2 linked regions of the Streptosporangium becharense genome follow. The protein of the gene in region 2 interacts with the protein of the main gene of each other region in a pairwise test. Links are inferred from orthologs where the notes say so. Each region holds a gene or a part of one and is shown on either strand. Other genes may lie near its edges. The genes, in order: leuS and ligA.

The links.
Region 1: the proteins of ligA (region 2) and leuS interact in binary tests that used the Escherichia coli proteins (3 or more experiments, as listed by UniProt). The link is inferred for Streptosporangium becharense from one-to-one orthologs.

The regions. Positions count from the first base shown.
Region 1 is NZ_JACHMP010000001.1:5,893,191-5,904,967, reverse strand. The notes cover bases 4,315-7,455. They hold leuS (leucine--tRNA ligase), read right to left. Parts: upstream 7,058-7,455; coding sequence 4,571-7,057; downstream 4,315-4,570. Other genes in these bases: lexA (transcriptional repressor LexA), read left to right, coding at 4,315-4,333. Also shown: F4562_RS25965 (vitamin B12-dependent ribonucleotide reductase), read right to left, coding at 1-1,349; transcriptional regulator NrdR, read right to left, coding at 1,435-1,896; more of lexA, read left to right, coding at 3,620-4,314; F4562_RS25945 (hypothetical protein), read left to right, coding at 7,592-9,640; F4562_RS25940 (cytochrome P450), read right to left, coding at 9,642-10,817; F4562_RS25935 (alpha/beta fold hydrolase), read right to left, coding at 10,927-11,777.
Region 2 is NZ_JACHMP010000001.1:5,060,814-5,072,430, reverse strand. Bases 3,130-6,110 are described here. They hold ligA (NAD-dependent DNA ligase LigA), read right to left. Parts: upstream 5,720-6,110; coding sequence 3,539-5,719; downstream 3,130-3,538. Other genes in these bases: F4562_RS22265 (methionine synthase), read right to left, coding at 5,824-6,110; F4562_RS22275 (putative bifunctional diguanylate cyclase/phosphodiesterase), read right to left, coding at 3,130-3,302. Also shown: F4562_RS22280 (ATP-binding protein), read left to right, coding at 1-1,133; more of F4562_RS22275, read right to left, coding at 1,224-3,129; more of F4562_RS22265, read right to left, coding at 6,111-6,831; F4562_RS22260 (MBL fold metallo-hydrolase), read left to right, coding at 7,077-7,718; tRNA 2-thiouridine(34) synthase MnmA, read right to left, coding at 7,810-8,880; F4562_RS22250 (DUF695 domain-containing protein), read left to right, coding at 8,941-9,987; F4562_RS22245 (cysteine desulfurase family protein), read right to left, coding at 10,210-11,373; F4562_RS22240 (TetR/AcrR family transcriptional regulator), read left to right, coding at 11,485-11,617. UniProt on the Escherichia coli protein: DNA ligase that catalyzes the formation of phosphodiester linkages between 5'-phosphoryl and 3'-hydroxyl groups in double-stranded DNA using NAD as a coenzyme and as the energy source for the reaction.

The sequences.
Region 1 (11,777 bases), 830 kb from region 2 along the record:
TCGTAGGCGTGGCCGGTGGCCATGAGCAGCGCACCCAGGTTGGCGTAGCCGATGCCGAGCTGGCGGTAGGCCCGGGTGGTCTGGTCGATCTTCTCGGTCGGGAAGTCGGCGAAGGTGATGGAGACGTCCATCGCGGTGATGATCAGCTCTGTGATCTTCACGAAGCTCTCGACGTCGAAGGAGTCGTCGTCCCTGAGGAACTTCAGCAGGTTGATGCTCGCCAGGTTGCACGAGGAGTTGTCCAGGTGCATGTACTCCGAGCAGGGGTTGCTGGCGGTGATGCGGCCGGTCTCCGGGCTGGTGTGCCAGTCGTTGATCGTGTCGTCGTACTGGACGCCGGGGTCGGCGCACTCCCAGGCGGCCTTGGCCATCTTGCGGAACAGGCCCTTGGCGTCGACCTTCTCGAGGATCTCACCGGTGAGGCGGGCACGCAGACCGAAGTCTCCGCCCTGCTCCACTGCGCGCATGAACTCGTCGGAGACGCGCACGGAGTTGTTGGCGTTCTGGTACTGGACGGAGACGATGTCCTTGCCGCCCAGGTCCATGTCGAACCCGGCGTCACGGAGAGCGCGGACCTTGTCCTCCTCGCGCGCCTTGGTCTCGATGAACTCCTCGATGTCGGGGTGGTCGACGTCCAGGACGACCATCTTGGCGGCGCGACGGGTGGCGCCGCCCGACTTGATCGTGCCCGCCGAGGCGTCGGCCCCGCGCATGAAGGAGACCGGGCCGCTGGCCGTGCCACCGCTGGAGAGCAGTTCCTTGGAGGAGCGGATCCGGGAGAGGTTGACGCCGGAACCCGACCCCCCCTTGAAGATCACACCCTCTTCCTTGTACCAGTCGAGGATGGACTCCATCGTGTCGTCGACCGACAGGATGAAGCAGGCGCTGACCTGTTGCGGCGAGGCGGTGCCGACGTTGAACCAGACCGGCGAGTTGAAGCTGAAGACCTGGTTGACCAGGGCGTGCTTGAGCTCGTGGTCGAAGATCTCGGCGTCCTCGTCGGTCGCGAAGTAACCCTCCTCGACCGCGGTGCGCGTGTAGACGCCCACGACGCGGTCGACGAGCTGCTTGAGACTCCACTCGCGCTGTGGGGTGCCGACCGCGCCGCGGAAGTACTTCGTCGTCACGATGTTGGCGGCGTTGACCGACCACGACTCGGGGAACTCGACCCCGCGCTGCTCGAAGTTGATCGAACCGTCGCGCCAGTTGGTCATGACGACGTCACGGCGCTCCCATGACACCTGGTCGTAGGGATGCACACCCGGCGTGGTGAAGATGCGCTTCATCTTCAAGCCCTTGCGCACCCGCTTGCCGCCACGTGAAACTGCGCCACTGACGGTCTCCGTCATGACTTCCCCCTCCCGGGGCCCCGTAGAACCCTCGAATCGGACCACATCAACGCGCCGCTTCACCCCCGGCGCCCGGGGTTTGCATTCAGTCCTGCTTTTCGGAGCGCTCCGCACGGAGCTGCTTGATCTCCGCCTCGAAGTCGGCCAGGGTCTCGAACCCCCGGTAGACGGAGGCGAAGCGCAGGTAGGCCACCTCGTCCAGTTCGCGGAGCGGGCCCAGGATCGCCAGCCCGACCTCGTGGGCGGGGATCTCCGCGCACCCGGTCGCCCGGATGCTCTCCTCGACCCGCTGGCCCAGCTGGGCCAGGGAGTCCTCACCCACCGGCCGGCCCTGGCAGGCCCGCCGGACGCCCGCGATCACCTTCTCCCGGGAGAACGGCTCAGTCACGCCGCTGCGCTTGCTCACCATGAGCAGGACGGTCTCCTGTGTGGTGAACCTGCGTCCGCACTCCGGGCACGTGCGTCGACGCCGGATGGCGCCACCGTCATCAGTGGACCGGCTGTCGATGACCCGTGTATCCGGATGACGACAGAACGGACAATGCACGCGCGCCGCCTCCTTGACCTGCCGAGCGGCTCACTCGTCTCCCCTGCCCCACAGCATGCGCGCCGGGACGCTCGCGCGCGCCCCCCGAATAGTCGAGATGCGGTAATAGAAACACAATTTGTGGTGCAGTGCCTTGATTAAGCCACTAGATGTTGTGGTCCAACCGTAGAAGTGCGCGACCATGAACGCAAGTTGGCCGGGCCCCGCCACGCGAAGTGGCTGATCAGCACAGGCGCCCCGGCGTGTCGCCCGCGCATCTCACGTCGCGGCCGTCTCCGATGTCGCCCGAAGCCCCATGAGCACCTCGCCCACCCGCCTCCGACACCCCCGGCCGCCTCCCGGCGGGCCTCCGGACGCCCTTCCGGGAACCCTTCTCCCAGAATGCTCCGCGGGTCCGTGGGCACGCCCGGCGCCTGCGGAGGCGTTCCCGCGGGCCTCATGAGACGGACGTGCGGCCCGCCCGGCAAGACTCCGGACACCCCCCGCGACGGGCCGCCCCGGGGGCCACCCGGCATCCAGGGGACACCTCCGGGAGTCAGGCCCCGTCCGCGCCTCGCGGAACGCCCGGCGGAGCGGGACGCCCTCGGACACACACCGGGCGACCGCCCGGGACACCGGCACCGCGACGGCACAGCACCGACACGGCGACGGGCCCCTCACACCCGAGCCCGGGACGGGCGACCCCTGGGATCGCGGAGACTCCTGGGATCCTAGAGACTTTCACGACCGCCCGCGGACGGCACCCCGGGAAGAACCGCTCCGCCGGCCCGGACGGCGCCGATCGACATGGGGCCGTTCACACAGAGCCGACCGGCCACGCGGAGCCGTCACGCACGGAACCGGCCGGCCACACGAAGCCGGACGCTCGCACAGGAGCCGGTCGGTCACACGGAGCCGATTGGCCACATGGAGCCGGTCGATCGCACGCAGAGCCAGAGGATTCCGAAGGCGAGCAGCACGACCACCGCCGCCACGGTGGCCTTCCCCCGGCGGGTCAACCGGAGCGGCGGACGGGCGGAGCCGCGAACGGGGCCGCGAACAGAGCCCCGCGTGCGCTCCGGCGCGGGACGCCGCCCGGGAGGGAGCGGCCCGCGGCCCGCGCCACGTGACGGCCGCGGGTTGCGTCCGCCCCGGCCCGGACGCGCCTCGGCGCCGCCCGAGGAGCCCCGCGCGGACCCGGAAGCCCCGCGGCTCGGCACGGAAGGCGACCGGACCCCGGCGATCTTGACAACCCCGGCCGTCCCGGCGACCTTGGCGGCCCTGGAGGCCTTGGTGGCGCCAGCGGATTCGGCGGATTCGCCGGGCCCGGTGGCTCGGCGCGCACCCCCCGGGGCCCTGCGAGCCGGAGATGCGGGCCGGCGTACCTCCGGCCTCGGCGGCGGGACCAGCCGGAGATGCGGCACCTCCGGCGGGGACGGCACCCCCTGAGGTCGTGGCGCCTCACCGGGACGCCACCCGTTACGCACTCCTGCCGCGGCCCTGGATCGCCGTGGTGTCGCGGTCGGCTTCACGATGGCCCCCCATCCCCTCGACCTGGCCGAACACATGTCGAAGAAAGATCGGTGAATCGAACACGATGTCGATCGAACTCCCGTACGATGTTGTACACCACGACGTCGCCGATTTCGAGGACATTCGAACATCTGTTTGAGTATGATCTTCGACCGCGATACGGTCGCTGCGTGCGACGCATCAGATACAGACCGGGAGGCGAGGAGTTCGTATGAGCGAACGCAACGAGAACGGTTCGGCCGCCGACGACCTGGCGGTTCGCAGGCGTGACTCCCTCGGCCTCACCCCCAGGCAGCGGAAGATCCTTGAGGTGATCCGCGACTCCGTGCAGCAGCGGGGCTACCCGCCGTCCATGCGCGAGATCGGTGAGGCGGTCCAGCTCACCAGCACCTCCAGCGTGTCGCACCAGCTGACGGCGTTGCAGCGCAAGGGCTACCTGCGGCGCGACCCGCACCGCCCGCGCGCGCTGGAGGTCCGCCTTCCCGGCGAGCCCGTGCTGTGGGTCGACCCCGACTCCAACAACGAGGACGAGACGCCGGTCAGCCGCCCGACCGCCGCGTACGTCCCGCTGGTGGGCCGGATCGCCGCCGGTGGGCCCATCCTCGCCGAGGAGAGCATCGAGGACGTGTTCGCCCTGCCCAAGCAGCTCGTGGGCGAGGGCACTCTCTTCCTGCTCCAGGTGAGCGGTGACTCGATGATCGAAGCGGCCATCGCCGACGGAGACTGGGTGGTCGTGCGCCAGCAGCCGGTGGCCGACAACGGCGACGTGGTCGCGGCGATGATCGACGGCGAGGCCACGGTCAAGACCTTCAAGCGCAAGGACGGCCATGTCTGGCTGGTCCCGCACAACCCCAACTACGACCCGATCCCGGGTGACGAGGCCACCGTCCTCGGCAAGGTCGTGGCGGTGCTGCGCAAACTCTGAGACGCCGCGCTTCAGGAGCGGATCCCCACCACCGGGGGACCCGCTCCTTTTTGCGTCACCGCTTCCCGCACATCGTTCCCCGCACGCCTCTTCGCGCACGTCGCTCTCCGAGCGCCGCTCTCCGCGTGCCGTGCCGGGCGCCCATGCCCCTCGCGGTCCGGGACGGCTCCCGGTGGACCCGCACGCTCCCGGCGGGCCGTCCCCGGGGCTCCCGTGGAGGGACGCCCCGGGAGACCGCTACGGAACGATGTTGACCAGCTTCGGCGCGCGGACGATGACCTTGCGCGGCGTGCCGGACAGGAACGCCTTGACCTTCTCCGAGGCCAGCGCCAGCGCCTCCAGGTCGGCGTCCGAGATCTCCGGGGAGACCTCCAGCCGGTCGCGCACCTTGCCCGCGACCTGGACGACGCAGATGAGGGACTCCTGAACCAGCAGGGCCGGGTCGGCGACCGGCCAGCCGGCCCCGGCGACCGAGGCGGGGTGCCCCAGCCGCTCCCATCCTTCCTCCGCCGTGTACGGCGCGACCAGCGACAGCATGACCGCCAGCGCCTCGGCGGCCTCCCGGACCGCCGGGTCGGCGGCGCCGGGCCCGGAGTCGATCGCCCGGCGGGCCGCACTCGTCAGCTCCATCATGCGGGCCACCGCGACATTGAAGCGGTAGGAGTCGACCAGCTTGGTGACCTCGTCGACGGTCCGGTGGACGATCTTGCGCAGCTCCGGGTCGCCGCCGGCGAAGTCGGCTCCCGGCGCGGAGGCGGCACCGGCCTCGGCCATGACGCGGAACGCTCGGGCCAGGAACTTCTGCGAGGCGGCCGGCGACAGGTCCGCCCAGTCGATGTCGTCCTCCGGCGGGCCGGCGAACACCATCGTCAGCCGGACGGCGTCGACACCGTAGGCGTCGATCTGCTGGCCCAGGTCGACGCCGTTGCCCAGCGACTTCGACATCGCCTTGCCCTGGTTGATCACCTGCCCCTGGTTCAGCAGGCGGGTGAAGGGCTCGGTGAAGTCGACCATCCCCATGTCGTGCAGGACCTTGGTGAAGAACCGTGAGTACAGCAGGTGCAGCACCGCGTGCTCGACGCCGCCGACATACTGGTCGACCGGGCCCCACTGGCGGAGCTTCTCCACGTCGAACGGGCCGTCGGAGTAGTCGGGGTCGACGTAACGCAGGAAATACCACGACGAGTCGACGAAGGTGTCCATGGTGTCGGTGTCACGCTGCGCGGAGCCGCCGCACTTGGGACAGGAGACGTTGACCCACTCCCCGGCCGAGGCCAGCGGGGAGACGCCCTTGGGAGACAGGGCCTCGCCGCGCAGGTCGGGCAGGGTGACGGGCAGCTGGTCGTCCGGGACGGGGACCTCTCCGCAGTCGAGACAGTGGATGATCGGGATGGGGCAACCCCAGAAGCGCTGGCGGGACAGCAGCCAGTCGCGCAGGCGGAAGTTGACCGCCGCCTTGCCGGTGCCGCGCTCGCCCAGCACCTCGATGATCTTCCGGATCGCGTCGGCCTTGCTCAGGCCGTCCAGGGGGCCGGAGTTGACCAGCGCGCCGTCGCCGGGGGTGGCCACGCCGGTCTCGCCGGGGTCGGCCAGGCCGGTGTGCACCACGACCCGCACCGGCAGGTCGAAGGCGCGGGCGAAGTCGAGGTCGCGCTGGTCGTGCGCGGGCACGGCCATGATGGCGCCGTGGCCGTAGTCGGACAGCACGTAGTCGGCCGCCCAGACCGGCATCCGCTCACCGTTGACCGGGTTGACGGCGTAGCGGCCCAGGAAGACACCGGTCTTCTTCTTCTCGGTGGACAGGCGGTCGATGTCGGACAGCTTCGCCACCTCCGCGCGGTACGCCTCGAACGCGGCGCGCTGCTCCTCTGCGACGATCTCCTCGGCCAGCGGCGCGTCCGGGGCGACCACGAAGAAGGTGGCGCCGTACAGGGTGTCGGGGCGGGTGGTGTAGACGGTGACCGGCTCGTCGCGGCCCTCGATCACGAAGTCGACGTCGGCGCCCTCGGAGCGGCCGATCCAGTTGCGCTGCATGGCCAGCACGCGCTCCGGCCAGGTCTCCTCCAGCTGCGCCATGTCGTCCAGCAGCCGGTCCGCGTATTCAGTGATCTTGAAGTACCACTGGGTCAACTCACGGCGGACGACCTCGGCGCCGCAGCGCTCGCACCTGCCGCCGACGACCTGCTCGTTGGCCAGCACGGTCTGGTCGTTGGGGCACCAGTTGACCAGGCCGCCCTTGCGGTAGGCCAGGCCGCGCTCGAAGAAGCGCAGGAACAGCCACTGGGTCCAGCGGTAGTAACCGGTGTCGCTGGTGTGCAGGCGGGTCGACCAGTCGAAGGAGACCCCGTACCGCTTGAAGGAGGCGGCCTGGGTCTCGATGTTGGCGTACGTCCACTCGGCGGGGTGCGCGTTACGCTTGATCGCGGCGTTCTCCGCGGGCAGACCGAAGGAGTCCCAGCCGATGGGGTGCAGGACGTTGTAGCCCCGCTGGCGCCAGTAACGCGAGACGACGTCGCCGATGCCGAACGCCTCGGCGTGGCCCATGTGCAGGTCCCCGGAGGGGTAGGGGAACATGTCGAGCACGTAGCGCTTCTCACGCGTGTCGGCGGGGTCGTCGGAGGCCCGGAAGGGGTCGATCTCCTCCCACCGCCGCTGCCACTTGACCTGCAGCGCCTGCGGGTCGTAGTGCTGCTCGTCGCTCGCCGTGTCGGCTCTGTCGCTCACTGAATCTTCCCTCGGTCTACGTCTGCGCGGATGATCTGACCCGTCCGGCCCAATGAAAAACCCCCCGCTCACGCGGAGGGCAGCCGCATCGGCCGGGCGCTCAGAGACGGGAAAGCCGATGCGGCCCGGTAAGCAGGGTCGCGGCACGCATAGTCCAAGCCTATCGCAGCCCGCAAGGCGTATTCATGGGCTGGGAAAACATGTGCGATCATGCGAAACGAGGGACAGGCGGGTCCAGGGTCAGCAGAATGGGGCTCGTATCCATACCGAGATGGATGAGATCCGATGGCTACGTGCCTGTTGTGACCTCGTTTGTCCTTCCCGTCTACTCTTTTCACCGTGGCACATTCAGTCGAGCCGGGGCAGGGCCCGGATCCGTTGGAGGTCGGTCTCCCCTTGCAGGACCCGCCGACCGATCCCACCGGGCTCCAGTTCAGGGGTGCGTTCTCCGGTTTCCCTGCGAACCCCCCCGTCTCACGTGAGACCATGCCCAATACTCATAATTCGGGCAACCGCGCGGGAGGTAAGGAAAGCATGGCCTCGGAGCAGTCCAGCCAGCCCCACCCGCCTCCGGCATGGCCGGAGGCAGCTGAGCCGGTGCCCTCCTGGGCGAACGACCCGCTGGGCACCGGCCCGCGGCTCCCCCGCCCCCAGGAGGACGCCGAGAACGGTGCCCGGCAGAACGCCTCCCCCGGCGGTAACGGCTGGCCCCAGCCCACCCCGGCGCAGGACGGCACCCGGCAGAACGCCTCAGACCCCCGGAACGGCGGGCACGGGAGCACCTCCCCCGGCGGCTGGGCACAGGCCACGGCACCTCAGGGCGACGTGTGGCAGAACTCGTCGGGTGCGCAGGGCGACACCTGGCAGAACACCTCGGGTGCGCAGAGCGATGTGTGGCAGAACGCCTCCACCCCGCGCAACGACACCTGGCAGAACACCTCGGGATCCCAGGGCGACGTGTGGCAGAACACCTCCGGCCCGCGCAACGACGGACACGGGCAGGGTTTCGGGGCGCCGCAGAGCGATCCCGGCCGGGCCGCAGGACACCCGGAAAGCGGCTCCCGGCCGTCGGCTTCGCCCGCGGAGAGCGCCGTGTGGCCGCCCGCGGGCAACGGCTCCTGGCCGCCTGCGGCGTCAGCGGACGGCTCCGCGTACGGCACCGGCACCGCCGGAACACAGGACCGGATGTTCTCTCCGCCTGCGTGGGCGAGCGCGTCGATCGACGCCCCCGCCGACCCCGGCGGGGCGTCCTTCGGCGGCGCCGAGCAGAACGGCCGCGGCGAGTACGGCGGCCCCGGCGCGCACAACGAACCCGGCAGGTCCGGCGGCTCCGGGAACGGTGACGCCTTCGGCGCCGGGAACGGCAACGGCGTAACCGGCGGCACCGGTCACGGCGGACTCGCCAACGGCGGGGCGGCCGAGCAGACCGTACGCCTCAGCTACGGCGTACCGGACAACCCCGCCATGTGGGCCATGGCCGCGGCCAGCGCCGCGCAGGCCGCGCCCGCCCCGGCGCCCCAGGAGTCTCCGGGCCGGCCCGGCGGCACCGGTCCGCATCCCACGCACGGCCACCCCACGCATTCCGGGCAGCCGGGTCAGCCCGGACAGTTCGGTCACCCCGGGCAGTTCGGCCGGCCGGACGGCACCGGCCAGCCCGACCACCGCGGGCAGCCGGGACAGTTCGGCCGTCCCGACCAGCCCGGGCATCACCTGAGCCGCGACCCCTCCGACCCGAGCAAGCCGTTCGTGACCGCGGGTCAGATCAGCGGCCCGAAGACGCCTCCCCCGGAGCGTCAGCAGGAGCTGTGGGACACGGTCTTCGGCGAGAGCTACGAGGGTCTGGCGGAAGGCGAGCTCGAGGGCCGGGGCAGGCCCGTATGGATCTTCGCGCTGGCCGGGTCCGTGGTCATCGCACTGGTCGGTGCGACGGTCTGGGCGTTCCTGGCCGGGCCCCTGGCCTCCGACGAGGAGATCGTCGCGGACTCCCCCAAGCCCTCGGCGACCGCGAAGAAGACCACCAAGCCCGCCGCCGTCGGCCGCCTGCCGCGGTTCAGCGGTAAGGCGTCCCCGGTGGCCGGTACGCTCACCGACCAGCCGGCGGGGATCACGCTGGCCAAGCTCGGCGCTCCCTGGCGGCAGGATCAGCGTCCGACGGTGCCCACCAGCTACGGCTTCACGACCCGCCAGTACCTGCCGGCGGGTACCGACTCGACGGGCAAGGCCCAGTTCGCCCAGATCATGTCGGGTCCGCTGTCGCCGCGGTTGAAGAGCAAGTACACCTCGCCGAAGAACCTCGCGCCGGTCATCAACGCGGTGGCCTCCACCGGCCGTAAGAAGTTCTTCCCGGAGGACAACAGCGCCCGCAAGACCGCGCAGCAGACCCTGTCGGTGAACGGCATGCCGGGTCAGCTGGCGGCGTACGAGATCACCTCGGGTGACACCAAGACGACCATGGTGGTGGCGGCGGTGAGCACCGGTGCCGACGTTCCGGCGATCGTCTACATGTCGGTTCCGGACAGCAAGAAGGAGCTGCTGCCCGACGTGAACACCGTGTTCAAGTCGATCAAGGTGCAGGGCCAGTGAGTCAGAACGTGCAGCCCATGTGCTTGATGCCGTTGATGAAGCTGGACCGCAGGCGGTCGGGCTCACCGACGGAACGGATCTCCGGCAGGCGGGTGAACAGCTCGCGGAACATCACGGTGATCTCCCGGCGAGCCAGGTGAGCGCCTAGGCAGAAGTGCGGGCCCGGGCCGCCGAATCCCACGTGCGGCCCCTCCGTGCGCGTGATGTCGAAGCGGTACGGGTCGGTGAAGACCGCCTCGTCGCGGTTGGCGGCCCAGTAGAAGAGCAGCACCTTGTCGCCCTCGCGGTAGAGGTGGCCGTTCATCTCGTGGTCGCGGGTGAGGCTGCGGCGCATCCAGGCCACGGGCGAGGCCAGCCGGACGATCTCCTCGACCGCGCCGGGCATGCGTCCGTCGAGATCCTCCCGCAGCAGTGCGCGCTGGCCGGGGTTCTCGGTGAACAGGTGCAGGCCGTGGGAGATGGCGTTGCGGGTGGTCTCGTTGCCCGCCACCACCAGCAGGATGAAGAACGAGCCGAGCTCCTGCATCGTCAGCTTCTCACCGTCGATGTTGGCGCTGGTCAGGGCGGTGGTGAGGTTGTCGCCGCCCTCCTCGGCCAGGGCGACGACGAGTTCCTGGAGCGTCTGTCCCGCGCCGAGGAGCAGTTCGGCGGCGCGGGAGACGTCGGTGATGAACTCCGGGTCGCCGCCCGAGAGGATGATGCTGGTGGCGTCGAAGACCTTCTGGTAGTCGCGCTGCGGGATGCCCATCATGTCGCAGATGATCTTCAGGGGCAGCTTGGCGGCCACCTCGGTCACGAAGTCACAGCCCGGCCCGGTGGCGATCAGGTCGTCGACGATCCGCACGGCGGCGGCCTCGACGTCGGCCTCGAACTGCTTGATCATCTTTGGGGTGAACGCCCGGGAGACGATCCGGCGGAGGCGCGCGTGCCGCGGGTCGTCCATATTGATCATCGAACCGAAGTACTCGTTGAACTCGGGTCCGAGGTCCTGGATGGACGTCGACCCACGCCCGGAGGAGAAGATCTCGGGGTGGCGGCTGGCCTCGATGATGTCGGCGTGCCGCACCAGGGCGTAGTAGCCGCGACCGGGAGGCGCGAAGGGGATCTCGGGCTCGGAGAACAGGACCGGACCCGGCTGGGCACGGAGCACCGCGAAGGCCGCCTCGCGCTCGGCCATCGGCCGCTCCCAGAAGGCGATGTCCGACAGGTTGATGTCCGCGAGCGAAACCGACACATCAGCCTCCACTAGAATGGCATTCTGTTTTGCAGATCCTGCCACATGACGCTCAGGCCAACCAGCCCAGAACGAGATTGTTGACCTCGCGGGGTCGCTCCAGGTGGAGGAAGTGCCCGGCTTGTAGAACATGTTCCATCCGGGAGCCGGGTGGGAGGAAACTCACCGCCCCGTCGACCTGCTCCACCCCCAGGCAGCCGTCACGCACCCCGTGCAGATAGAGGATCGGCACGTCCCGGCCGGCCGCGGGCCGTCCGGCGGCATGGTGGCCGGTGGGTGCCACCGTGCCGAGCATGGCGCGGTAGTAGCCGATCGCGGCGGTGAGGTTCGCCGGGGCGCCCAGGCTTCGCCGGACGAACGCGACGTCCTCGGTCGCGTCGTAGCCCGGTGACCAGTCGCGCCACAGTCCTTCGACGAACCCCTCCCGCGCCGCCGCGGTCTCGGCCAGGCCGGTCTGGAAGAGGAAGACGTAGAACGACCGTTTGAGCTGCTCGTAGTCGAAGAACGTCTCCAGCAGGGTGCCCGCCGGGGGCAGCGCCATCGCGATCCCGGTACGCCAGCGCTCGGGGGCGAGGGCGGTGGCGCCGTAGACGGGCAGGGCCCCCCAGTCGTGTCCGATGAGCACCGCGTCACCGTCACCGCCGAGCGCCTCGTGCAGCGCGCAGGCGTCGGCGACCAGGGCGTCACCCTCGTAGGCGCCGTCCGGAGGGACGGAGGTCGGCGCGTAGCCGCGCATGAAAGGCGCCACCGCCCGGTAGCCGCGCGCGGCCAGCTCCGGCATCAGGTGCCGCCAGGTGTACGCGGTGTCGGGGAAACCGTGCAGGCACAGCGCCAGCGGCCCCCGCCCCGCCTCCAGGTAGGCGAACTCGACACCGTTGGCGGTGACGGTCTTGATCTCTCCGG
Region 2 (11,617 bases):
CGGACGCCCTTCCCGGCGACCGCCCCTCCATCGTGGTGATCGACGAGGTTCCCTACCTCATGGACCGGGTCGACGCCTTCGAAGGGCTGCTCCAGCGCGCCTGGGACCGGTTCTTGAGCCGCAAGCCGGTCCTGCTCGTCCTCATCGGATCCGACCTGTCCATGATGGAGGCGCTGAACAGCTACGAGCGCCCCTTCCACCAGCGCGGCACCGAGATGGTCGTCGGACCGCTCAACCCGTACGAGATCCGGCAAATGCTGCGGCTCACGGCCGCTGACGCGTTCGACGCGGCCCTCGTCACCGGGGGACTCCCCCTCGTCTGCGGCGAGTGGCCGCGCGGGGCCTCCCTCTGGGAGTACCTGCGTGGCGCGTTGGCCAATCCGGTGTCGGCCCTCCTGGTGTCCGCGGAACGGTCCCTCGCCGCCGAGTTCCCCGCCACGACCCAGGCGGGCGAGGTGCTGCGGGCGATCGGCAGCGGCGAGCGCACGTTCACCAACATCGCCCGCAGCGCCGGCGGGATCTCGCACAGCACCCTGTCCAGGGCCGCCGACCTGCTGATCTCGAAGGGGATCGTGACCGGTGAGCTGCCGCTGTCCACCCGTCCCTCGAAGGAGCGCAGGTACCGGGTGACCGACCCCTACCTGCGTTTCTGGCTCCGTTTCCTCGGCCCCCACATGCCGGAGGTGGAGCGCCGCCGGGGAGACCTCACCCTGCGGCGGATCGTCTCGCAGTGGAGCAGTTGGCGGGGACAGGCCGTCGAACCCCTGGTACGCGAATCACTGGCCCGGCTGCTTCCGGACGGAAAACTCACCGAGGCGCCTGCGATCGGCTCGTATTGGACCAGGAGCAACGACGTGGAGATCGACATCGTAGGCGCAGATCGAGGGCCGATCGCCCGAAGGCTGTGCTTCCTGGGGTCGATCAAGTGGCTCGACGACGCGGCATTCGACGACCGTGACCTCTCCGCGCTGGCCAGGCACCGGGCCGCGATGACGGACGAGCCGACCCCGCTCATCGCGGTATCGCGCAGCGAGGTCTCCTGCTCCGGGCTCGCCGCCGCGTACGGCCCCGAAGACCTGATCCGGGGCTGGAGCTGGGGAGGCTCCCGCGGAGAGATCACCCGGTCAGGATGAGGACGGCCCGGGGCGGACCCGTACGACGGCCGGTGCCACTCCGGGACGCCGACCTGGGGTACCCCCGGGGCTCCGGCCCGGGGGTGCCGCTCAGGCCGTCTGCGCGTCGAGGACCTCGGCGGGGCGGAGGACCCCGAAGTCGCCCTTGGCCGCGGAACGGTGCTTGCGGAGCCAGGCGGTGGCGTCGGCGGCGGACATCGGCTCGGCGAACAGCCAGCCCTGGCCCAGGTCACACCCCATGGCGGCCAGGTGGGTGGCGACCTCGGCCGACTCGACGCCCTCGGCGACCGAGCGCAGCCCCAGGGAGCGGACCAGGTCGACGATCGAGCGGACGATGCGCTCGTCGTCCTTGGACTCGCCGATCCGGCGGACGAACGAGGCATCGATCTTGACCTCGGCGACCGGCAGGCGTTGCAGGCGGACCAGCGAGGAGTAGCCGGTGCCGAAGTCGTCCAGCGCGAGCGGCACGCCCAGCGAGGCCAGGGCCCGGATGGCGTCGGCGGTGTACGCCTGGTCGGTCATCAGGATGCGCTCGGTCACCTCCAGCTGGATCGCCTTGGGCGGCAGCCGGTAGCGCGCCAGCCCCGCCCGGAGCTGGTCGTACAGCGCCGAGTCGAGCAGGTCACGGGCCGAGACGTTGACGGAGATCTGCTCGTGCAGGCCGGTGTGCCACCACTGGGCCGCCTGCTCCAGGGCGGTGTCGATGACGTACTTGGTGAGGTGACGCATCAGGTACGACTGCTCGGCCATCGGCACGAACTCCGCCGGGGAGATCATCCCCCGCTCCGGGTGGCTCCAGCGCAGCAGCGCCTCCACCCCGCGCACCTGGCCCACGGCCAGGTCGAGTTTGGGCTGGTAGTGCAGCCGCAGTTCGGAGCAGTCGATGGCCTTGCGCAGATCCCCCAGGAGGCTGAGCCGTTCGGGGCTGTTGCGGTCCTTGTCCGCCGCGTACATCTCGACCCCGGTGCGGCCCTCCTTCGCCAGGTACATCGCCACGTCGGAGCGCTGCAGGAGCATCTCGAAGTCGGGTGCGTGGTCGGGGTAGAGCGCGATGCCGAACGAGGCGTCCAGGTCGAAGCTCATCCCCTCCAGGCGGACCGGCTCGGTGATCGCGACGCGCAGGCGGGCGGCCACCTCCCGGGCCGCCGCGGCGTTCCTGACCGAGGGGAGCAGCACGGCGAACTCGTCGCCGCCGAGCCGCGCCACCACGTCACCCGGCCGCACGCTGTGGGTGAGGCGGTGGGCCACCATCTGCAGCAGCCGGTCGCCCACCGGGTGCCCGAGGGTGTCGTTGATCTCCTTGAACCGGTCGAGGTCGAGCAGGAACAGCCCGACCCGCTCACCCTCCCGGGTCTCGGCGAGCGCCTCCTCGGTGCGGACCACGAGCATCTTGCGGTTGGGCAACCCGGTCAGCCCGTCGTGCATCGCCTGGTGGTCGCGGCGGACCGACATGGTGGCGGTGAAGTAGACCGCCAGCAGCGGCGCCACGAACAGCGGCACGAGCGCGGGCGAGTGGTTCATCACCACGACGACCAGCGGAGCCAGGCCGAGCAGCCCCGCGTAGACGAGACTCTGGTGGCCGATCGTGGTCTTGATCACCCGGTGGATCGACCTGCGTTCGTGCAGCGACACCGCGCCGGAGACCAGCAACGCCCGGACCGTGAAGTACGCCAGCCCGGCCAGCCCGATCACCGGCAGATCGGAGCCGGTCGGCACCCAGCCCGCGGAGGCGGGCCGGACACCGGACAGGCCGACGACGACCCCCGCGGCGGCGTTCGCCAGGGTCACCTGCGCGATGTTGAACATCAGGCGGTGCCAGGCCCTGCGGGTGACCGCCGCGTTGACCAGCATGGCGGCCGCCTGAAGCAGGACGGCGACCGGCAGCCCGTAGTGGAGCAGCGCGGCGAAGGTGAACATGGTCGACGGGTACGTGCCGCCGACCGTCGTGGACGACGACAGCAGCACCGGCCGCAACTCGCCCAGCACGATCAGGACGGCGAGTATCCAGAACAGCGGGCTGCGGACGAGCTCGGTGGCCTCGACCGCGCCGATGCGCAGCTGGGACACGACGAGCACCGTGAACCCGATCGTGGTGACGGCGGTGAGATACGCCCACAGGGGCGATCCGACGCGCGGTCCGGTGTCGCGGGTGTCGGTTGGGTCGGCCATGAGTAACAAAACCCCCATTAGTTCACTATGGGAGAGTACGGCCTACGAGCCACTTCGCGAAACCGGTTGCGCACGTTCCGTCACGACTGATTTGCGGCCCGCCATGGCGGGGCGGCGCGCGGAACCGGTCGCGGCTCCTCGGGGCACGGCCCTGACCTCGGCCGCCACCGTGGGCCCCGGCCGATCGCCACTCCTCGGGCTTGACCGTGCCCCCGGGCCCCTCCCCCGGCGGATCGCTACTCTTCAGGCTTGACGGTGACCTCGGCCGCAGCCTCGGGCCCCTCCGCCAACAGCACCCGCAGGCCCTCCTCGTCGAGGATCGGCACCCCGAGCTTGACCGCCTTGTCGAACTTGGACCCGGCGTTCTCTCCCACCACCACGAACGAGGTCTTCTTCGACACCGAGCCGGAGACCTTGCCGCCCCGGCTCGCCAGCGCGGCACCGGCCTCGTCGCGGGTGAACCCCGCCAGGGTGCCGGTCACCACGAAGGTCAGGCCTGCGAGGGTCTGCGGGAGCTGCTCGGCCGGCGGGTCGTCGACCATCCGGACGCCCGCGGCCTCCCACCGGCGGATGATCTCCCGGTGCCAGTCGACCTCGAACCAGTCGCGGATCGCCGCGGCCACCCGCGGGCCGACGCCCTCGACGGCGGCCAGCTCCTCCTCCGAGGCGTTCGCGATCGCGGGGATCGAACGGAACTCGGCGGCGACGGCCTGGGCCGTGGGGGGGCCGACGTGCCGGATGGACAGCGCCACCAGCACCCGCCAGACCGGCTGGCTCTTGGCCTTCTCCAGCTCCTCCAGCATCTTCTCCGCGTTCTTGCTCGGCTCGCCGCTCTGGTTGGCGAAGAAGGTGACGACCCTGGGCTCGCCGGTCTCCGGGTCGGTCTTGGGCAGGCCGGTGTCGAGGTCGCGCACCACCGACCTGATCGGCAGCAGCCGGTCGATCGTCAGGTCGAACAGGTCGGCCTCGGTGCGGACCGGAGGCTCCTGCGGCGGCAGCGGCTGGGTCAGCGCGGTGGCCGCCACGTATCCCAGGCCCTCGACGTCGAACGCCCTTCGCCCCGCCGCGAAGTAGATGCGCTCACGGAGCTGGGCCGGGCACGCCCTGGTGTTGGGGCAGCGCAGGTCGGCGTCGCCCTCCTTCTCGTAGGCCAGCTCGGTGTCGCACTCGGGGCAGCGGGTGGGCATCACGAACGGCCGCTCGGTGCCGTCGCGCAGGTCGGCCACCGGCCCGACGATCTCGGGGATGACGTCACCCGCCTTGCGCAGCACCACGGTGTCGCCGATCAGCACGCCCTTGCGGGCGACCTCGGAGGCGTTGTGCAGCGTGGCGCGCTCGACCGTCGACCCGGCCACCACGATGGGCTCCATGACGCCGTACGGCGTCACGCGGCCGGTGCGGCCGACCCCCACCTGGATGTCGAGGAGCTTGGTGTTGACCTCCTCCGGGGGGTATTTGTAGGCGATCGCCCAGCGCGGCGCGCGGCTGGTGGAGCCCAGGTTGCGCTGGAGCTCGATGCGGTCGACCTTGACCACGACCCCGTCGATCTCGTAGGGGGGGTCGTGGCGGTGCTCGCGGTAGAACTCGATGAAGGCGTTGATGCCGTCGAGGTCGTCGACGACGCGGTACAGGTCGCTGACGGGCAGGCCCAGCCCCCTGAGCCGGTCGTAGATCTCCGACTGGGCACGGGGCTCGGCGCTGCCCTCCCACCTGCCGACCCCGTGGACGATCATGCGCAGCGGGCGCTGCGCGGTGATCCGCGGGTCCTTCTGCCGGAGCGAGCCGGCGGCCGAGTTGCGCGGGTTGGCGAACGGCGCCTTGCCCGCCCCGACCAGCTGCTCGTTGAGCTTCCTGAACTCCTCGACCGGGATGTAGACCTCGCCGCGGACCTCCACCAGATCGGGCACGTCGTCACCGGTCAGGCGGTGCGGCACGTTGGCGATCGTGCGCACGTTGGCCGTCACGTCGTCGCCGACCCGGCCGTCGCCGCGGGTCGCGCCCCGCACCAGCCGGCCCTTCTCGTAGACCAGCGAGACGGCCAGGCCGTCGATCTTCAGCTCGCACAGGTAAGGGGCGGGGTCGCGCTCGGCCAGCCGCTCGGCCCGCGCCTGCCAGGAGGCCAGGTCGTCGGTGTCGAAGGCGTTGTCGAGGCTCTCCATGCGCTGCAGGTGCGCCACCGGGGCGAACTCGCTGGAGATCGGCGCGCCGACCTTCTGGGTGGGCGAGTCGGGCGTGCGGAGGGTCGGGTTCGCCTCCTCCAGCTCGCGCAGCTCACGCATCCACGCGTCGTACTGCGCGTCGCTCGCGGTGGGCGAGTCGAGCACGTAGTAGCGCCAGTTGGCCTCGTCGACCAGCTCGGTCAGCTCCGCGTGCCGCTCCAGCGCCACCACCGGCACACCCTCGACCTCAGCGCTCATCGCCTGGCTCTCCCCCTTTTTCCCTCGAAGAACAGGGCAACGTTATCGCCGGTCACCGACAATGTTGCCCGGCCTCATCCGGAGACGGGAGAGCCCCCGCGACGTCACTCGCCGGGATCCTCCCGCAGCACGCGGGCGGCCTTGCCGCAGGCGGCCAGGGCCGCCCTGGCGTAGGCGGGCGAGGCCCCGGCCAGGCCGCACGCGGGGGTGAGGACCACCTGCGCCGCCAGGGTGGCGGCGCGGAGACCGAGGCGGCGCCAGAGCTCGACGGCGGGAGCGGCGATCACGCCGACGTCGGGCAGCCGGGCGTCCACGCCGGGCACGACCCCCATCAGCAGCGCCGTGCCGGCCTCGACGGCCTCGCCGATCGTGTCCTCGTCCCGCCGCCGCAGCAGGGAGGCGTCCAGCGAGATCCCCGCGGCGCCCGCCCTGCGCAGGACGCCGAAGGGGACGCCCGGAGCGCAGCAGTGCACCACCGGGAACACGCCCCCGGGGAACACCGCCCCCAGCCGTTCGGCGGCGAGCTGGGCGTCGACGGCGGACAGCCGGCCGAACCCGGAGGCGGTGGGCACCGTGCCGGCGAGCACCCCGGGCAGGCCGGGCTCGTCGACCTGGAGCACGATCTCCGAGACGCCCGGCAGCCTGCGGCGCACCTCGGTGACGTGCGCGGCGACCCCCTCGGCCAGCGACTCCACCAGGTCGCGCACCGCCCCCGGGTCGGCGAGGGTCTTGTCGCCGTGCCTGAGCTCGATCATCCCGGCGAGCGTCCACGGCCCGCACACCTGCACCTTGAAGGGGCCCTCGTAACCCTGGGCGGCCTCCTCCAGCGCGTCGAGATCCCGCCTGAGGTGGTCGCGGGCGCGCTTGAGGTCACGCCCCGGCCGGTCGGTGAACCGCCACCCGGACGGCTGGACCTCCACGGGCAGGTCCAGCAGGAGCGACGCGGTGCGTCCGGCCATGTCGGCGCCGACGCCGCGGGCCGGCAGCTCCGGCAGGTACGGCAGCCGGGGCGACTCCCCCAGGACGACCCTGATCGCCTCCGCGTGGTCTTCTCCCGGGTGCGACCCGACGCCGGTCGAGGTCGCCTCACCCCATGGGTACCTGCCGCTCATGCCTGCTCCTGGTTCCGCGTGTCGGGACGCGGGCGGTCGCCGTCGCGCCGACGGCCCGCCCCCGCCCCCATGTCCGGAGGACAGCTTAGGACCACCCGGCCCCGTCCCGGGCCCCGGCGAGCCCTCCGGTTCCCGGTGCCCGTCCCCCGGCACGGGAACCCGTCACGGGACGGGGAACGCACCGGCCGCATTCCGGAGCGCCACCCGTCCCCGGCCGCCGCGGCGACGGGAAATAGCCTGGGACGGTGAAACTCACGAAATTCGGACACGCCTGTGTACGCCTGGAGAAGGGCGACTCCGTCCTGGTGATCGACCCCGGCTCCTTCAGCGAGGAGTCCGCGCTGGACGGGGCCCGGGCCGTTCTCATCACCCACGAGCACTTCGACCACGTGGAGGCCGACCGGCTGCGCCGCGCGGCCGAGGCCGACCCGGCGCTGGAGATCTGGACCAACGAGAGCGTCGCGGCCACCCTGCCGGACGTCCCGGCCACGATTCGGGTGGTGCGCGACGGCGACTCCTTCGAGACCGCCGGCTTCGCGGTACGGACCGTCGGCGAGTGGCACGCCCCGAACCACCCGGACATGCCGATCGTGAGCAACGTCGGCTTCCTGGTGGACGAGGAGGTCTTCTACCCGGGTGACGCGCTCACCCCGCCGGGGGTCGAGGTGCCCACGCTCCTGGTGCCGACCAACGCGCCGTGGCTGAAGGCGTACGAGATGATCGAGTATCTCCGCGAGATCCGCCCCGCCCGTGCGTTCTCCACCCACGACGGGCTGCTCAACGACATCGGGCTCGGCCTGGTCGACAGGTGGCTGGAGATGGAGGCCGGCAAGCAGAAGGCGGAGATGCGCCGCCTCGCGCCCGGCGAGTCGGTGACCCTCCCCTGAGCCCCTCTGCGGCCCCGGGGCACCGGCCCCGGGCTCCCGGCCCGGAGAACCCGGTGCCACGGACCCCGTGCGCCGCGGCCCGGGAACGGGGTCAGGCGGCCTTGGTGATCGTGGCGGAGCCGATCACGGTGTCGCCGAGGTACAGCACGGCCGCCTGACCGGGGGCGACCCCCGTCGCGGGGGTGCCCAGCTCGATGTGGAGCTCGTCGCCGGAGACCTGCGCGTGGCAGTCGTACACCTCTCCGTGGGCACGCAGCTGCACCGTGCACGCCAGCGGCCCGCGCGGCTCGCCCACCGGGCCGTTCCACACCGGCCGGGTCGCGACGATGGTGTCGACCTGCAAGGACGTGCGCGGGCCGACGGTGACCGTGTTGGAGACCGGCTCGATGGACAGCACGTAACGCGGGCGGCCGTCGGCGGCGGGACGGTCGATCCGCAGGCCCTTGCGCTGGCCGACGGTGAAGCCGTAGGCACCCTCGTGGGCGCCGACGACCTCGCCCGACTCGTCGACGATCGGGCCGGGGGTCGCACCGAGGCGGTCGGCCAGGAAGCCGCGGGTGTCGCCGTCGGCGATGAAACAGATGTCGTGGCTGTCGGGCTTGTCGGCGACCATCAGCCCGCGCCGGGCGGCCTCCTCGCGGACCTGCGCCTTGGTGGAGTCGCCCAGCGGGAACATGGCGTGCCCGAGCTGCTGCCTGGTGAGCACGCCGAGGACGTAGGACTGGTCCTTGCCCTCGTCGGGACTGCGGCGGAGCACGCCGTCGACGAGGCGCGCGTGGTGCCCGGTGACGACCGCGTCGAAGCCGAGGGCGAGGGCCCGGTCGAGCACCGCCTCGAACTTGATCTTCTCGTTGCAGCGCAGGCACGGGTTGGGGGTGCGTCCGGCGGCGTACTCGTTGACGAAGTCCTCGACGACGTCGTGGTGGAACCGCTCGGCCATGTCCCAGACGTAGAAGGGGATGCCGATGACGTCGGCGGCCCTGCGGGCGTCACGCGAGTCTTCGAGCGTGCAGCACCCGCGGGCGCCGGTCCGGTAGGACTGGGGGTTGGCGGAGAGGGCCAGGTGGACGCCGGTGACGTCGTGACCCGCCTCGGCGGCACGGGCCGCCGCCACGGCGGAGTCGACGCCGCCGGACATGGCGGCAAGCACACGAAGACTCATAACACCTCTGAGCGTACCCGCGTTCGCGGGCGCCTCGTCGGGCTGCGAGAATCCGGGGCCATGCGACTGTTCGGGCGCAAGAGCGAATCTCCCGCCGACCCCGCCCCCGCGATCGAACGTTTCTGGGCGTGGTGGGCCGAGGCGCGGCCGGAGCTGGACGCCGCGGTGACCGCCGGCGAGACCGGGCGGCAGGCCGAGCTGATCGGCCCCGCGGTGACGGCGGTCCACCCCTCGCTGGTGTGGGAGATCACCCCGGGGCTGCGGGCCGACCACGCCCTCGTGGTCACCTGCGCGGGTGATCCGGAGCTGCGCGCCGTCGCGCACCGCTGGGCCGCCGCCGCGCCGCCCGCCGACCGGCTCTGGGAGTTCCACCCGTCGCGGCGGGCCGATCCGCGGGCCACGACGCTGACGGTCGACGTGGACGGCTACGGGTTCACGCTCGGCGAGCTCACGCTGGGGTTGCGCGTCCCGCGCGGCAACCCGCGCGTGGACGTGGTCGCCTACCACCCGATCTTCACTCTCCTTCCGGAGGAGACCCGTGTCGAGGCCGCGCTGCTCGCCCTCGACCGGCTGCTCGGCGAGGACGAGGTGGCCCGCTGGGTGGGCGACGTCTCGGCCGTCGCGATCGAGCCGATGGACGCCGTGCCCGCCGTGCACCTGCCCGGGGTGGTCGCCGACCTCGCCTCCGGCTACGGGGACGACCAGTGGGCGCTGCTGGAGGGTGAGACCGCGGGTGGCGCCCGCCTGGTCGCCGCCGCCCGTCACCCGTTGCGTCCGGTGGACTACCCGGTGTTCGACCAGCACATCGCCATCACCCTCCCGTACGCGCACCACGACGCCGAGGGCCTGCCCACCGGCCCCTCGCTGGAGGCGTTGCGCGACTTCGAGGAGCGGCTGGCCGGGCGGATCGGCGGCCCGGACGGCGGCGGCGTCCTCGCCGCGCACCTGAGCGCCGAGGGCCGGCGGGTGCTGCACGTCTACGCCGACCCGGAGGGCAGGGCGGCCGTCCACGCCGAGAAGCTCGTCGCGGGCTGGAAGGAGGGGCGGCCCCGGGTCGACGTGGCCGCCGACCCCGGCTGGGCCGCCGTCGCCCCCTTCCTGTCCTGAGAGACGCCGCGTCCCTCCTGAACGCCGCCGCGCCTTCCGGGGCCTGAGGGCCGTGTCCGGGCCGTGTCTTCCACGGCCAGGACGCCGCCGTGTCTTCCAGGACCTGAGGACCATGACTTCCGCGGCCCGGACGCCGCCGCTTCCCTGTGCTGAACGCCGCGCCTCCCGGCGCGGCGGTATTCGGCGGGATTCGACGGGATTCGGCGGTATTCGACGGTGGGGTCAGGTGAGCCCGGCGCGGCGGGCCCGCTCCACGACATGGCCGATGACGTCGGCGAGCCGGTCGACGTCCTCCTCGGTGGAGGTGTGGCCGAGGGTGAAGCGCAGCGAGCCGCGTGCCCGGACCGCGTCGGCGCCCATGGCGAGCAGGACGTGGGAGGGTTGGGCCACCCCCGCGGAGCAGGCCGAACCGGTCGAGCACTCCACGCCCTTGGCGTCCAGGAGCATGAGCAGGGCGTCGCCCTCGCAGCCGGGGAAGGAGAAGTGCGCGTTGCCCGGCAGCCGGTCGGCCGGATCACCGTTGAGGATCACGTCGGGCACCGCCTGGCGGACCCTGCGGATCAGGTCGTCGCGGAGCCCGGTCAGCCGGGCCGCGGTCTCGGCCTGCCGGGCCACCGCGGCCTGCACCGCCACGGCGAAGCCGGCGACGGCGGGGGCGTCGAGGGTGCCGGAGCGCACGTCGCGCTCCTGGCCGCCGCCGTGCAGCACCGGCACCGGGTCGACGCCCCGGGCCAGCAGGAGCGCGCCGACCCCCATCGGGCCGCCGATCTTGTGGCCGGAGATCGTCAGCGCGTCGACCCCCGAGTCGGCGAAGGTGACGGGGAGCTGGCCGACGGCCTGGACCGCGTCGCTGTGGAACGGGATGCCGTGCTCGCGGGCGATGGCCGCCAGCTCCCGGACCGGCTGAACGGTGCCGACCTCGTTGTTGGCCCACATGACGCTGACCAGCGCGACGCCGTCCGGATCGCGTTCGACGGCCTCGCGGAGGGTCCGCGGGTGCACCCGCCCCAGTTCGTCGACCGGGAGCAGCTCGACGACGGCCTCCTGGTGGTCGGCCAGCCAGTGCGCCGGGTCGAGAGCGGCGTGGTGCTCGACCGCGCTGGTCAGGATACGGGTGGCGCCTCGGGCACGGCGGGCCCAGTACAGGCCCTTGACGGCGAGGTTGTCGGCCTCGGTGCCGCCGGAGGTGAAGACCACCTCGCTCGGCCGGGCACCGAGCGCGGTGGCGATGGTCTCGCGCGCCTCCTCCACCACCTGGCGGGTACGGCGGCCGGCCGCGTGCAGCGAGGACGCGTTGCCGACCCGGCCGAGTTGAGCTGTCATCGCCTCGATGGCCTCGGGAAGCATCGGCGTGGTCGCCGCGTGATCGAGATAGGCGGACTTCACGGCCGCACTCCCCTCCCCAGCTCTTTTTTCGGCCTCTTTAGGGTATCCGCGCCTTGGGGGCGCCTCACCCCCGGTTGACGACTGTACCGTCCGGACGGTACAGTAATCGGCATGAGACGCGAGGAGTTGCTGGACGCAGCAGAGGACCTGCTGTGCGACCAGGGCTCCGCGGCGCTCACCCTGACGGCCGTCGCCGAACGTGCGGGATGCAGCAAGGGCGGCCTCCTCTACCACTTCAACACCA